3 regions of the Paenibacillus sp. Cedars genome follow, and region 2 is predicted to be linked to each of the others. Evidence: a T-box and tRNA genes for the amino acid it is inferred to sense, from the RefSeq annotation. Region 2 holds a T-box; the other regions hold tRNA genes.
The links. The T-box of region 2 lies ahead of metG (methionine--tRNA ligase). A T-box ahead of a tRNA ligase gene usually reads a tRNA of that ligase, here a tRNA-Met.

Region 1 (5,019 bases), 1.3 Mb from region 2:
GCCGTACAATAACACGTGATCAAGCGCTTCGTTGCGCATTTTTGCAGCTTCGATATATACCTTGAGATTTTCCTTAACCTGATTCTGTCCTATATATTCAGCCAAATAACGCGGACGCAAACTAAGCTCGACAGCCTGTTCGTCCATCATCAGATTGGCGGAAATAATTCGATCGTCCATCTACAAAACTCCTTTCCTGCAGCGATTTCTCTATCTAACCAGCAAATAGCTGCTGCAGCGCCCGTTTCATCAGCACATCGACGGATTCACCGCTGGCCCCAGAATCCTTAATCTTGAGCCAGACCTTGTCCAGTTCACTATCCGTGTAACCCAAAGCCTTCAATCCCTCGCGAGCCTCTGACCATGCCGAACCATCATTCTCCGCTTCCGGTTCCTGTATTGCAAAAAGTCCTGTCATCATCGTCGCATTGCCGAATCCTTCGAGTTTATCCTTAAGATCCAGAATCATGCGCTGCGCTGTTTTCTTACCGATTCCTGGCAGTTTGACGAGAAAGGATACGTTCTCCTGATAGATCGCTGAAACAACATGGTCCGGAGACCCCCCACCCAAAATGCCAAGGGCCACGCGCGGTCCGATCCCCGAAACCTCAATGAGTTTACGGAATAATTTTTGCTCCTCCCTTGACGGGAAGCCAAACAATAGGATCGCATCATCACGCACATGATGGTGTGTATACACCGTCACTGTCCCTTCGGTTTTCGCAAAAGCATACGGATTCGGGCAGAACACGCGGTATCCGACTCCCTGAACATCCAGTACAATATATTCACTTTCTAAGTGGACAACCTGTCCCCGTAAAAAATCGATCATTTTCGCAATACCTCATTTAACTTGGAATTAAGTGTATATGAATGCGCATGACAAATCGCTACCGCCAATGCATCTGCCACATCGTCAGGTTTAGGGATGCTCTGCAGCTTCAGGAACATCCTGACCATCTCCTGAACTTGTTTCTTCTCTGCCTTGCCATAACCGACGATCGCCTGCTTCACCTGCATCGGTGTATACTCTGCAATCGGAAGTCCCCGCTGGATGGCAGCAAGAATGAGAACACCTCTGGCTTGGGATACCGACATGGCCGTCGTTACATTGCGGTTAAAGAACAATTTCTCAAATGCCACAGCCTCAGGCTCGTATTTATCAATAAGCTGCTGCATGCCTTCATATACATGAAGCAGCCTCTCCTCATCCGGTGTATGGGCTTCCGTCTGGATGCAGCCATACTGCACCGGAGTCACCTTGCTCCCAACCTTATCTACAAACCCGAAACCCACAATCGCAATCCCCGGGTCGATCCCTAAAATACGCAAAACCAATCTCTCCTCTGATGAAGCGAACATATGTATCGTTCTCTCATTATAACAAAAGATCGACTTCAGTTGAGGAAAAACTTTAAACCTTTGATTAGCCGTAATATAACTTTCATATTTGCTCTCTCCGGCTGTCCCGGAAACGCAAAAAACTGCCCGAATGATTCGGGCAGTTTTTTATCTTAATTCGGCAAATACAAAAACAGAAACTACTTAAGGGCTTGGCTTCATGACATTCTCGGCCATATCCCGAGCGTAGTCGCTAAAGGTTGACAGTACACTGTTATACTCTTCAATGTCCTGAATACGAATACCGTCTTCTAATTGCTTAATGACATCCTTAGGCAAAGAAGACTCCATCGAACCGACATCAAGCTGAAAAAAGGTTCGCATGACCTTCTCCTCTTCCGGCGGACCATCAAACAGCGTTAAATTGCCTTTGGAATCGACGCTAATATATGCTTGTCTCTTACAAGCTGGCGAAAGATCTGAAATGGTTTGCTCCAGCCAGACTTCGCCTTTATCATCCAACCGTCCCTGCCATAAAGGATTTTTATTCATCAATTCATAAATACCGTCTGGCGTGAGCCGTCCCAAATCTTGTTCTTCGGTGCCACACACATACGTTATGCGAACGTGAACATGTTTCTTACCCTTTGACGTATTCAACTTCTGCATGAATTCCCTTTGATCCTCTATGCGCTCTTCCTGCTTGTCGTCTTCAATCTTCAGGTAGTGCATCGTTTCCACAGCCAGTGGTGTTTCATCTGATGTAGCCGTGAGCAGCTTCTTCATCTGATCTTTTATATTCTGGCCGGACCATATCACGACACCTGCGATCAGAACGATCGCACAAGACCAAATGGCGCGTCTCCAGCGTCTCCAGCGTTTTCTGAACAGTTTCTTGAAAAAATGAAAAACACTCAAGGTAATCCCCTTCTATTCAATGTTTTTCATATTGTGACCGGGACACTGCCAAATTATTCAGCAAAGCATTTATAATTAGAATTATTTTCTACCTGCAACAAAGAAAGACTGCTTTCAGATGATCTGAAAGCAGTCTTTCTATTTGAATCGGGATGACACGATTTGAACATGCGACCCCCTGGTCCCAAACCAGGTGCTCTACCAAGCTGAGCTACATCCCGTTAATAAATGCCGGTGAAGGGACTCGAACCCCCACGGTTTCCCTCACGATTTTGAGTCGCGCGCGTCTGCCAATTCCGCCACACCGGCATAATGAAATTTTGTATGAATCAAATATTTTAATATTTTTTTTAAGAAAAATGGCACGCCCTGAGAGATTCGAACTCCCGACCTTTTGATTCGTAGTCAAACGCTCTATCCAGCTGAGCTAAGGGCGCATAATGGAGCGGACGACGGGAATCGAACCCGCGACCCTCGCCTTGGCAAGGCGATGCTCTACCGCTGAGCCACGTCCGCAATGTAATATGTATTCCATCCTGTACTCACATTGGTAAAAATGGTGAGCCATGAAGGACTCGAACCTTCGACACCCTGATTAAAAGTCAGGTGCTCTACCAACTGAGCTAATGGCTCTTATTACTAAGAGTAAAGAATGGCGGAACTGACGGGATACTCTCTCTTCGTTCGAGACTGCGAAGTCTATGCTAACGAAGATGATGCTTCGACGAACCCAAGTATATGAGTTCTCATCCCTGAAGCTTGTAAGAATGGCGGAACTGACGGGATTCGAACCCGCGATCTCCTGCGTGACAGGCAGGCATGTTAGGCCTCTACACCACAGTTCCATGAGGCTTAATCACTTATTCTAGTGATTAAATTGGTTGCGGGGGCAGGATTTGAACCTACGACCTTCGGGTTATGAGCCCGACGAGCTACCGAACTGCTCCACCCCGCGTCATTAAAAGGTGTATATATGGTGGAGGCTGAGGGGTTCGAACCCCCGACCCTCTGCTTGTAAGGCAGATGCTCTCCCAGCTGAGCTAAGCCTCCAACTGTATTTCATAATGATAGGATTCTCATCCCCAGAAGCAATATAGATAATGGTGACCCGTAGGGGATTCGAACCCCTGTTACCTCCGTGAAAGGGAGGTGTCTTAACCCCTTGACCAACGGGCCATATATGAAGTCCTTGCTGGCGGAGAGAGAGGGATTCGAACCCTCGAGACGCTTTTGGCGCCTACACGATTTCCAATCGTGCTCCTTCGACCAACTCGGACACCTCTCCGTATGGCTCCCCGAACAGGACTCGAACCTGTGACAACTCGATTAACAGTCGAGTGCTCTACCAACTGAGCTATCAGGGAATATGTATTCGCTTGGCGACGTCCTACTCTCCCGGGACCCTGCGGTCCAAGTACCATCGGCGCTGGAAGGCTTAACGGTCGTGTTCGGTATGGGTACGCGTGGAACCCTTCCGCTATCGCCACCAAACGTATATTCAGGATCCGGCATCGCCAAATGCCGTGATCGTCCTCCTTGCAAGTATAACTTGTACACTTCCAATTCAGTTTTGATCACCTGAAAACTAGATACGAAACGAAATTTGCGTGTATTAGATATCCGTAGCATTACCCGATGTGGTATCGGGGTCCCCGAAAAGTATTCGGCATCAGCTTCAACGCTTAGCTTCACTTTTTGGGGTGTTTTTGGATAAGCCCTCGACCGATTAGTATTGGTCAGCTCCATGCATTGCTGCACTTCCACCTCCAACCTATCTACCTCGTCGTCTTCAAGGGGTCTTACTAGTTGGGAAATCTCATCTTGAGGGGGGCTTCACGCTTAGATGCTTTCAGCGCTTATCCCTTCCGTACGTAGCTACCCAGCCATGCTCCTGGCGGAACAACTGGTGCACCAGCGGTACGTCCATCCCGGTCCTCTCGTACTAAGGACAGCTCCTCTCAAATTTCCTACGCCCACGACAGATAGGGACCGAACTGTCTCACGACGTTCTGAACCCAGCTCGCGTACCGCTTTAATGGGCGAACAGCCCAACCCTTGGGACCTACTTCAGCCCCAGGATGCGATGAGCCGACATCGAGGTGCCAAACCTCCCCGTCGATGTGGACTCTTGGGGGAGATAAGCCTGTTATCCCCAGGGTAGCTTTTATCCGTTGAGCGATGGCCCTTCCATGCGGTACCACCGGATCACTAAGCCCGACTTTCGTCCCTGCTCGACTTGTAGGTCTCGCAGTCAAGCTCCCTTATGCCTTTGCACTCTTCGAATGATTTCCAACCATTCTGAGGGAACCTTGGGGCGCCTCCGTTACTCTTTAGGAGGCGACCGCCCCAGTCAAACTGCCCGCCTGACACTGTCCTCGCACCGGATCACGGTACCAAGTTAGAACCTAGATACGATCAGGGTGGTATCCCAACGTCGCCTCCACACAAGCTGGCGCTCATGCTTCAAAGGCTCCCACCTATCCTGTACAGATCGTACCCAAATCCAATATCAAGCTGCAGTAAAGCTCCATGGGGTCTTTCCGTCTTGTCGCGGGTAACCTGCATCTTCACAGGTATTAAAATTTCACCGGATCTCTCGTTGAGACAGCGCCCAAGTCGTTACGCCATTCGTGCGGGTCAGAATTTACCTGACAAGGAATTTCGCTACCTTAGGACCGTTATAGTTACGGCCGCCGTTTACTGGGGCTTCGGTTCACAGCTTCGGATTGCTCCTAACCGCTCCCCTTAACCTTCCAGCAC
Region 2 (5,019 bases):
TCGACAATGATCAGATGCAGATAAGCAATGGTTTCGTACAGGTTCAGCTCTTCCAGCTTCTTCTTAAAAGATGCAGGCAGCTTCTTCTCAATTTCCTTCCTCCATTTATTGCCGAGATCGTGCAGTTGATTTTTATTGTCTGTATATGCGAACAAGCTGGTTACCAGCTCGTGAACAGGCGAATAGTCAATTCTGATTAAGGTCATGGTCATTCTCCTTCAAGGGCTCATCTATCCGTTTTTAGGATACCACAACCTGGGAAAAATAAATATTGAACTTATTATTGGTTTGTATATAATTGAACTAAATTAATTAGTTCAAAAAAATATGAACTTATGGGCAGGGAAAGGAGAGAGGTGGGGATGAACAATTGATTTGTTGTGGATTACCTCATACGGCAGCAGCAGATGGAGCGGGATCAGGAGGCTGGAGAGGCTTGGAAATACAGGCAAGTCCGGAGCTTGATCTCGATAACCCGACATGGGGTGCTTTATTCCTGACACTGCGGTCCACTTTCGTCCAGTCGGACACAGGTTCCATTATTCGCTGAAAACCTCTCTATTTTCCTATCCACTCGGACACAGGTTCCGTTATTCGCTAAAAACCACTCTATTTTCCTGTCCACACGGACACAGGTTCCGTTAATGTGCCAGAATCGAGGATTAATCATCGAAAATCCTGAAATAACGGATCTCTTGTCCTCATAATGTTACAAACCAGCAGAAAACAGCAAAATAGCGGAACCACGGTCCTCAAAGACCGGCCAATCAACTCCTGAACTACGCTATGTAAGGCCATTTCGACCGATCAGTAAGCGGGCCTAAGTTCAACCTTAAAGGGGTGATAAGGAAGAATGGATCAACCTATGACGAAATGGAGCTGATATCGATGGACTTTCTTTCTAGGGATCGTTTAAGCGAATGCACCATGCAGACACCTCCGGAATTGGCTATTGGTAGTGAGGATCCAGGCGATGCTCTGCTGTCCGCTGTGCTTGCATTGCCTGAAACCTTGAGACAGCCGATGTATTTGTATTACTATGAGAAATTCAACACCTTGGAAATAGCGGAAGTCCTTCAGATTGAGCCTGTCAATGTACGGAATCGCATGAGCAGAGCCCGCAAGAAATTGAATATCATGCTGGGCAAGAAAGTGGGGGCGCTGCGGGACGGTAGACGAAAGTAAGAAAGGCCTCGCCTCCTTCCTCTTGACTTCTTGAGTTAGGATCGGGTATTATCTCCAATAACTTGAATAAATCAAGCAAAAGCAATGAAGAGAAAGAGTACCTTGGCGACGTCTTTGAACAGAGAGCCCCGGCTGGTGAAAAGGGGTAAGGAAAGAACCTTGGGAACATGGTCTCTGAGCTGTGCACCGAAACCCGTAAGCGGGTTGTAGGCTGTGCCGGAACCCGCATCCGTTAACATGCTAGGGTATACCCGCGATGATTCGCGCCGTACCCGAAGAGGTGAGTGCCGCGAGGCATGAATGAAATTGGGTGGTACCACGTGAGCGACAAGCTCTCGTCCCTTTGGGATGAGGGCTTTTTTTGTTGTCCATAAAAAGGAGGATGAACGATATGACAAACATTTTTATCGGCGGTGCCTGGCCTTATGCCAACGGTTCCTTACATTTGGGGAGGCTCGCAAGCTTACTGCCCGGCGACGTGTTAGCACGTTATTTCCGCGCGAAGGGAGAGCAGGTGTTGTATGTGTCCGGCAGCGATTGCCATGGTACGCCGGTGGCGGTGCAGGCGATTCAAGAGGGGGTAACGCCTCGGGATATTGCGGATCGGTATCATGGAGAGTTTGCGAAATGCTTCGAACAGCTGGGTTTTTCCTACGATTTGTATACGCGAACCGATCAGGAATTTCATCATGGCGTGGTTCAGGAGCTGTTTCTGAAGCTGCTGGATAACGGCCATCTGTATCGGAAAACGATCCAGCAGACGTATTGCGAGACCGATCGGCGGTTTCTGCCGGACCGTTATGTGGAAGGAGACTGTCCGGTATGCGGCAGCAGGGCTCGCGGTGACCAGTGCGACGTCTGTTCAACCCTACTGGATCCGTCGGATCTGAGTAACAGAGCCTGCAAAATCTGCGGCAACCCGCCAGTAGAACGGCCAACCGAGCATTATTATGTTTCGCTGTCGCATTTTCAAGGAGAGCTCACCGATGACCTGAATAACGCCAAGGGCTGGCGGGAGAATGCGATCCAGCTGACTCGAAGATATCTGGAGGAAGGGCTTGTGGACCGGGCGGCGACGAGGGATCTCACTTGGGGAGTGGATGTACCCGTCCCTGGCTTCGAGGATAAGAAAATCTATGTATGGATTGAGGCGGTAAGCGGCTATCTATCCGCCAGCAAGCAGTGGGCCGCGGAAACGGGCGGCGATTGGGAGTCCTTTTGGCTGAAAGAGAGGGAGGATATAACAGCTTATTATGTTCATGGGAAAGACAATATCCCGTTTCACACATTGATCTGGCCAGCGCTGCTTAAGGGTGCCGGAGGACTGCATGTGCCGGATCGGATCATTTCCTGTGAGTACATGACGCTGGAAGGGAAGAAGTTCTCGACCAGTCGGAACTGGGCGATCTGGGTACCGGATTTGCTAAGTCGCTATCAGCCGGATTCGATCCGCTACTTCCTCATTGCGAACGGTCCCGAGAAGCGGGATACCGATTTTTCCTGGCGGGAGTTCATTCATAGCCATAATGGCGAGCTGCTTGGAGCTTTTGGGAATCTCGTGAATCGAACTTTGGTGTTTGTGAACAAATCGTTTGACGGGAAGGTACCCGAAGGGCGCATAACTGAAGAGTGGCAGAGACGTATGGAGTCATTGTACCGGGAGGCCGGAACGCTCATCGAAGAGGGGCGATTGAAGGAGGCGCTGGAATTAATTTTTAGTACGGTACGTCATGCGAACAAATATTTTGATGAGCGCAAGCCATGGATTCAGGTCAAGGAGGATCGCGAAGCTTGCGGGGATACCCTCTTCACCTGTGTTCAGATCATCGCTAACCTGACGAATCTGCTGCAGCCGTTTATCCCGTTTTCCTGTGAGAAAATAAGAGGCTTTCTCTCGTTGAAGCCAGCAGCGTGGAATTGGTGCAATGTTCCGGCTGGCGAGCCCCTCCATCACGTGGAGCTCTTGTTTGAACGTATCGATACAAGCCGGATTGAGGAGGAGACCCGCAGGCTGGAGGGGTTGTCCTTCTGAGGGGGGCGGAAGGGTTCCGCCTCCTTAAATCTTGAAGGAAGGTTGAGGCAGATGGAGTTGGGAGAGCGGGTGCTGAATCCGTTGAGTATGTGCTTCGTACGACGAGTCCTAGGGATTATGTGCTTTGTATGATGACTTTAGGGGATTTTGTGTTCCGTGCGATGACTTGGGGGATTTATGTACTTTGTAACTTTGTAGGATGACCCTTGGGGGTTTGTACTCTGTACGATGACCTTAGGATTTATATACTCTGCAATGACCCTAGTGGTTAGATGTGCTCTGTACGATCGCCCTAAGAGCTAATGTGCTCTTTATGAGGACCTTAGGGTTTATGTGCTCTGTATGACTTAGGGTGTATGTGCTCTGTACAATGGCCTTATGGGTTATGTACTTTCTACGAGACCCTAGGTGTTAATGTATCTTGCGCCAAGATCTTGGGGAAAAACAGGGCTTCATCAAGGGAGCACGGGTATCATTTACGATCAAGTATGGATTGGCCGTTTTTAGAGGACCGTGGTTCCGCTATTTTGTTGTTTTTTGCTGATTTGTAACGATATGAGGACAAGAGATCCGTTATTTCACAATTTTCGGGGTATTTATCCGTGATTTGAGCAAATAACGGAACCTGTGTCCGATTGGACTCGCAAATAGAGTGGTTTTAAGCAAATAACGGCTCCTGTGTCCGAATGGACACGAAATAGCCTTGTTAACTTAACCTCAATCATCCACGGATTCAGCAGGCGAAGCGGTCCTAGCCTGAACAGCTACATACGATAATTAGTTGTTTTCCAGGAAATTCTCACGAATTTCTAATTACAGAGTTTCTACACCATAGATGGAACCTTATATGGGGACTTGACGGGGAACGCAGACAATGGATAATGATGAAGGATGTATTTTTAGAGTCCATATAGAGCAAAACGATAACAAACAAGGACAACATACGAGGAGTGCACGAATGACAGATAGAATTTGGTGGAAAGAGGCCGTAGCGTATCAGATCTACCCTCGAAGTTTTATGGACAGCAATGGCGATGGCATCGGAGATTTGCAAGGTATTATATCGAAGCTGGATTACTTGAAGGAGCTCGGCATCGATGTCATCTGGATTTGCCCGATATACAAATCGCCGAACGACGATAACGGATACGACATTTCCGATTATCAGGACATCATGGAAGAGTTTGGAACGATTCAGGATTTTGATCAGCTGCTCCAAGAGGTTCATAATCGGGGCATGAAACTGATCATGGACCTGGTGATCAACCATACCTCCGATGAGCATCCATGGTTTGTCGAATCGCGTTCGAGCAAGAGCAATCCCAAGCGCGATTATTATATATGGACGGATGCCAAGAACGGCGAGGAGCCGAACAACTGGGAGAGCATCTTCGGTGGTTCCGTGTGGGAATATGATGAACCGACGGAACAGTACTACATGCACATTTTCTCCCGCAAACAGCCGGACCTGAATTGGGAAAATCCGAACGTGCGCCGGGAACTGTACGATATGATCAACTGGTGGCTGGATAAAGGTATCGATGGCTTCCGGATTGATGCGATCTCCCACATCAAGAAGGTACCGGGATTCCCCGATATGCCAAATAAATACAAGCTGAGATATGTGCCTTCCATGGACGGACATATGAACCGGGAAGGCATTCATATGTTCCTGAACGAGCTGAAGCAAGAGACGTTTGATCGGTATGACATTATGACGGTGGGCGAAGCGAACGGCGTCAGCGTTCAGGATGCGGATCTGTGGGTAGGAGAGTCCAGCGGCAAATTTAACATGATTTTTC
Region 3 (5,019 bases), 1.2 Mb from region 2:
CGAAAGTCGGGCTTAGTGATCCGGTGGTACCGCATGGAAGGGCCATCGCTCAACGGATAAAAGCTACCCTGGGGATAACAGGCTTATCTCCCCCAAGAGTCCACATCGACGGGGAGGTTTGGCACCTCGATGTCGGCTCATCGCATCCTGGGGCTGAAGTAGGTCCCAAGGGTTGGGCTGTTCGCCCATTAAAGCGGTACGCGAGCTGGGTTCAGAACGTCGTGAGACAGTTCGGTCCCTATCTGTCGTGGGCGTAGGAAATTTGAGAGGAGCTGTCCTTAGTACGAGAGGACCGGGATGGACGTACCGCTGGTGCACCAGTTGTTCCGCCAGGAGCATGGCTGGGTAGCTACGTACGGAAGGGATAAGCGCTGAAAGCATCTAAGCGTGAAGCCCCCCTCAAGATGAGATTTCCCAACTAGTAAGACCCCTTGAAGACGACGAGGTAGATAGGTTGGAGGTGGAAGTGCAGCAATGCATGGAGCTGACCAATACTAATCGGTCGAGGGCTTATCCAAACATATTTCAATGTGCTGCAACTTCGTTTCGTATCTAGTTTTCAGGTGATTAAGCATCTGAATTGAATATTGTTCCCTGATAGCTCAGTTGGTAGAGCACTCGACTGTTAATCGAGTTGTCACAGGTTCGAGTCCTGTTCGGGGAGCCATACGGAGAGGTGTCCGAGTTGGCCGAAGGAGCACGATTGGAAATCGTGTAGGCGCCAAAAGCGTCTCGAGGGTTCGAATCCCTCTCTCTCCGCCACTATTATTTCAAGCAAGGCCCGTTGGTCAAGGGGTTAAGACACCTCCCTTTCACGGAGGTAACAGGGGTTCGAATCCCCTACGGGTCACCATTATATTCAAAAAAATACTTGCTTCTTGTGCCGAAATTTGGTACGATAAAGGTCGCTTTTGTTACGGAGGCTTAGCTCAGCTGGGAGAGCATCTGCCTTACAAGCAGAGGGTCGGGGGTTCGAACCCCTCAGCCTCCACCATATATACACCTTTTAATGACGCGGGGTGGAGCAGTTCGGTAGCTCGTCGGGCTCATAACCCGAAGGTCACAGGTTCAAATCCTGTCCCCGCAACCAATTTATATCACTTATAGTGATCATACCTTATGGAACTGTGGTGTAGAGGCCTAACATGCCTGCCTGTCACGCAGGAGATCGCGGGTTCGAATCCCGTCAGTTCCGCCATTATTTACAAGCTTCAGGGATAAGATGAGTATCCGATATGGGTTTCGTCGAAGTTCGCGAAGAACTAAGGCTCGGTAGCTCAGTCGGTAGAGCAGAGGACTGAAAATCCTCGTGTCGGCGGTTCGATTCCGTCCCGAGCCACCATGTAATTTTATAATTGTGTATGCCGGTGTAGCTCAATTGGTAGAGCAACTGACTTGTAATCAGTAGGTTGGGGGTTCAAGTCCTCTCGCCGGCACCATTATGGAGGATTAGTGAAGTGGCTAAACACGGCAGACTGTAAATCTGCTCTCTTCGAGTTCGGTGGTTCGAATCCATCATCCTCCACCAGTTTTTAGGGGCATAGTTTAAAGGTAGAACAACGGTCTCCAAAACCGTTGGTGTGGGTTCAATTCCTGCTGCCCCTGCCATTGAATACTTATAATGAACTTGGCGATCGTGGCGAAGGGGTTAACGCACCGGATTGTGGTTCCGGCATTCGTGGGTTCGAGACCCATCGGTCGCCCATTACTTCATTATGATTATTCTCTAGAAAAAACTATTACATTATGGCGATCGTGGCGAAGGGGTTAACGCACCGGATTGTGGTTCCGGCATTCGTGGGTTCGAGACCCATCGGTCGCCCCATAGTTTTTTAAAAAATGTTGGGGATTAGCCAAGCGGTAAGGCAACGGACTTTGACTCCGTCATGCATAGGTTCGAATCCTATATCCCCAGCCATTGATTTTTTAATAAGCGGACGTGGCTCAGCGGTAGAGCATCGCCTTGCCAAGGCGAGGGTCGCGGGTTCGATTCCCGTCGTCCGCTCCATTTTTGTTTCTGGCGCCATAGCCAAGTGGTAAGGCACAGCTCTGCAAAAGCTTTATCCCCAGTTCGAATCTGGGTGGCGCCTCCATTACAAACTTATGTGCCCTTAGCTCAGCTGGATAGAGCGTTTGACTACGAATCAAAAGGTCAGGAGTTCGAATCTCTTAGGGCACGCCATCAGTAAGCCGGTGTGGCGGAATTGGCAGACGCGCGCGACTCAAAATCGTGAGGGAAACCGTGGGGGTTCGAGTCCCTTCACCGGCATCATCAAAAGGAATGCAGACTATAAACGTCTGCATTCCTTTTTTCGTATTGATCTTTTGTTAGGTTAGTTACTCCACGCTAAGCCTCCGTTGCTTTTTATGATAGGGACTGATGTAATGCTCCTCAGTATGTAGGCAGCTCCTGAATTGCACCTAACTGCATGCCTTTAACTGCAAACCTTTAACTGCAAACCTTTAACTGCATACCTTTAACTCCCCCTTTTTAATACACTATCGTATTTCTTTACGTGGTATTAATCCCCTCACTAATCCGGGACACGTTTAATTCCAGTGCTTTCAATCAAATGAATATCTTTGATTTTCTTACAAGGCCTTTGTAAATCAGGACATATTACGCGACCCGCGGTATAGATCCTTTCTAAACCGACACTTTTAGCACTGCTCTAAGGTAATCAGACAGCAGTAGAGCTATGCTCTCGATGGTAATGATACATCCCATGGAATGAGCTTAGAGCAGATCTAGTGTAAGGGTTGGACGCAGGTCTGTAGGTGGCCCCGACTTAGGTCTAGGTTCAAAAACCGTCCGCAGGCCGTTTTAGTTCATCTTGAAATTACCTAGAATAGAGTCATAAGGTTGAACAAAAGAAACAACAATCAAATAACAGAAAGGCGGTGCATAAATGAGGAATTCAAAAGGAAATGGAATAAGTATCCTGTTGATTGGTTTAGGGATATTGGTTCTCCTGGGAATATTCGGTCCTCTGCTCGGATGGTTGTTCAGTCTTCTAATTCCAGTGCTGATGGTCGCTTTGGGATATTACGGGATCCGTAGAGGAAATACCTTAATCGGATGGATTATTCTCGGTATCGGTGTGATCTGGTTGATGGGTAAACTCTCCTGGTTGATCGGTCCGATCTTTGGAATCATCTTAATCATCTACGGGGTGTCCAGATTGAAGAATGGCAGACCACGTTACTGATATAACACAATAATGAATGGCAGGCATAAACAGCCAGATAATGATCGCGATAGAAGAGGAGGACTAAGCCAATATGAGTGTTTTCCGGCGGATAAGAGACATAACCGTTGCAACATTGAATGAAAAGCTTGAACAGAGCCAGGATCCGGTTCGTTTGATCGACCAGTTCCTTCATTCAACCAGACAGGACATTGCAGAAGCAGAGAAACTGCAGCAGCAATGCCAAGTACATTCCAGACAGCTGAAACAGCAGGTGGATCAAGCAGAAACCATGCGCTATAAACGTGAAGAGCAGGCATTGCTCGCACTGAAGGCCGGTGAAGATCATCTTGCCAAACTTGCATTGCAGGAAAAGTTGATCTATGAGGAAAAAATTGAGCAGTACCAAGGCCTGTTATCCTCAAGCCTGGAGTCGCTGAAAGAAATCGATGAACAGCTCGGCGAGCTGCGCATGGAATATCAGACGGTGTACAGCAAACGTCAATATTACGTTGCCCGGGTCGAGACCCTTCGTCTTCAACAAAAAATGAATGAACGTACGGGATCCTACGGCGGCGGTCAAGATGTACCCAAGATGTTCAATCGCCTAGAAGATCGCATCAGTGATTGGGAATTGGAAGCCAGAAGCCTTCGCGATTTACGGCGCATGGGGCAAGAATACATGAATCAGGCTGGTGAATCGGTCTCCACTGTATTGGAAAAGGAACTTGCCCGCTTGAAGCAAAAGCTGAATAACAGCGGAAAGGAGTAAACATGACTAGATTGTACCGTTCCACCCGCGACAAAATGTTCACAGGGTTGATCGGCGGTATATCCGATTATTTCGGAGTCGAATCGACCCTACTCAGAATCATATTTGTAATCAGTATCTTTTTTACAGGCGGTACAACGCTCTTAATATATCTGATTGCATCCCTCGTAGTTCCCAAAGAACCGTATTATCACGATCCGTACGGACCACCACGGGGAAGACAGGGCGGCGGATATCGTTACAACGATAATCCAGGACCAGGTCCAGGCTACAATGGTTACAACGACGGTTATGGACGCCAAGGCTATCCTAATGAACATGGGATCTTTGGTCCGAAATATGACCGCTCTGGGCGTCCGGATGGAGGACATGGCGCAAGAAACAACGCGTCCCCGGATTCCGATCTGGATGCAATGATGAAGGATATCGAGAAGAAGGCAATGCAGAAAGAAATTGAAGAACTTAAGAAAAAACTTTCGGACTATGAGAAGGGAGATAAATAACATGGGAGTATTTAAAAGACTTAAAGATATGACAAAGGCATCGGTGAATGAACTGCTGGATAAAGTAGAGGATCCGATCGTAATGTTGAATCAGTACCTGCGCGATATGGAGGCAGAAATTCATGAAGCAGAGGTAACGGTTGCGAAGCAAATGGCTAACGAGCGCCGCATGAAGCAGCGTGTGGATGAGGCAGTAAAAATGGCTGCACAACGCGAAGCACAAGCTGAATTGGCTCTGAAAAACGGTCAAGAAGAAGTGGCTCGCAAGCTGCTTGAAGAAAAAATTTATTTCGATCAAAAAGAAACCGAGTATGTGGAGCTGCACCTGCAATCCGAGGCTCAAGCGAAAGAGCTTGTCGCTCAGCTGCATGAAATGAAAGACGAGTTCTACAAAATGCGTAACAAGCGCAATGAGCTCGTAGCCCGCGCTCAAATGGCTAAAGCGAAGAAACAGATGTCTCAAGTGAGCAGCCTGCACACGATTGAAAGCGGCAGTGCTTCGATGGGCTTCCACCGTATGGAGGAAAAAATTATGCAGTTGGAAGCAGAAGCTGAT

Region 1: it has a tRNA-Met gene. The T-box ahead of metG (methionine--tRNA ligase) is inferred to sense a tRNA for this amino acid. The anticodon was not compared.
Region 3: it has a tRNA-Met gene. The T-box ahead of metG (methionine--tRNA ligase) is inferred to sense a tRNA for this amino acid. The anticodon was not compared.

What each region holds. Positions count from the first base shown of each region.
Region 1 is NZ_CP020866.1:4,322,091-4,327,109, forward strand. It holds gene ruvB (Holliday junction branch migration DNA helicase RuvB) at 1-180, opposite strand, end outside; gene ruvA (Holliday junction branch migration protein RuvA) at 215-832, opposite strand; gene ruvC (crossover junction endodeoxyribonuclease RuvC) at 829-1,332, opposite strand; gene B9D94_RS21655 (BofC C-terminal domain-containing protein) at 1,546-2,259, opposite strand; tRNA gene B9D94_RS21660 (tRNA-Pro) at 2,407-2,480, opposite strand; tRNA gene B9D94_RS21665 (tRNA-Leu) at 2,489-2,568, opposite strand; tRNA gene B9D94_RS21670 (tRNA-Arg) at 2,620-2,696, opposite strand; tRNA gene B9D94_RS21675 (tRNA-Gly) at 2,701-2,775, opposite strand; tRNA gene B9D94_RS21680 (tRNA-Lys) at 2,817-2,892, opposite strand; tRNA gene B9D94_RS21685 (tRNA-Asp) at 3,028-3,104, opposite strand; tRNA gene B9D94_RS21690 (tRNA-Met) at 3,138-3,214, opposite strand; tRNA gene B9D94_RS21695 (tRNA-Val) at 3,234-3,309, opposite strand; tRNA gene B9D94_RS21700 (tRNA-Glu) at 3,361-3,435, opposite strand; tRNA gene B9D94_RS21705 (tRNA-Ser) at 3,453-3,544, opposite strand; tRNA gene B9D94_RS21710 (tRNA-Asn) at 3,548-3,623, opposite strand; rRNA gene rrf (5S ribosomal RNA) at 3,634-3,750, opposite strand; rRNA gene B9D94_RS21720 (23S ribosomal RNA) at 3,966-5,019, opposite strand, start outside.
Region 2 is NZ_CP020866.1:5,658,726-5,663,744, reverse strand. It holds gene B9D94_RS27300 (ArsR/SmtB family transcription factor) at 1-206, opposite strand, end outside; gene B9D94_RS27295 (sigma factor-like helix-turn-helix DNA-binding protein) at 889-1,185, shown strand; T-box leader at 1,261-1,531, shown strand; gene metG (methionine--tRNA ligase) at 1,577-3,217, shown strand; gene B9D94_RS27285 (glycoside hydrolase family 13 protein) at 4,176-5,019, shown strand, end outside.
Region 3 is NZ_CP020866.1:466,518-471,536, forward strand. It holds rRNA gene B9D94_RS03655 (23S ribosomal RNA) at 1-518, shown strand, start outside; tRNA gene B9D94_RS03660 (tRNA-Asn) at 592-667, shown strand; tRNA gene B9D94_RS03665 (tRNA-Ser) at 671-762, shown strand; tRNA gene B9D94_RS03670 (tRNA-Glu) at 779-853, shown strand; tRNA gene B9D94_RS03675 (tRNA-Val) at 919-994, shown strand; tRNA gene B9D94_RS03680 (tRNA-Met) at 1,014-1,090, shown strand; tRNA gene B9D94_RS03685 (tRNA-Asp) at 1,122-1,198, shown strand; tRNA gene B9D94_RS03690 (tRNA-Phe) at 1,267-1,342, shown strand; tRNA gene B9D94_RS03695 (tRNA-Thr) at 1,364-1,439, shown strand; tRNA gene B9D94_RS03700 (tRNA-Tyr) at 1,444-1,528, shown strand; tRNA gene B9D94_RS03705 (tRNA-Trp) at 1,535-1,608, shown strand; tRNA gene B9D94_RS03710 (tRNA-His) at 1,631-1,703, shown strand; tRNA gene B9D94_RS03715 (tRNA-His) at 1,750-1,825, shown strand; tRNA gene B9D94_RS03720 (tRNA-Gln) at 1,844-1,918, shown strand; tRNA gene B9D94_RS03725 (tRNA-Gly) at 1,934-2,008, shown strand; tRNA gene B9D94_RS03730 (tRNA-Cys) at 2,020-2,093, shown strand; tRNA gene B9D94_RS03735 (tRNA-Arg) at 2,106-2,182, shown strand; tRNA gene B9D94_RS03740 (tRNA-Leu) at 2,190-2,269, shown strand; gene B9D94_RS03745 (hypothetical protein) at 2,910-3,209, shown strand; gene B9D94_RS03750 (PspA/IM30 family protein) at 3,283-3,960, shown strand; gene B9D94_RS03755 (PspC domain-containing protein) at 3,963-4,463, shown strand; gene B9D94_RS03760 (PspA/IM30 family protein) at 4,465-5,019, shown strand, end outside.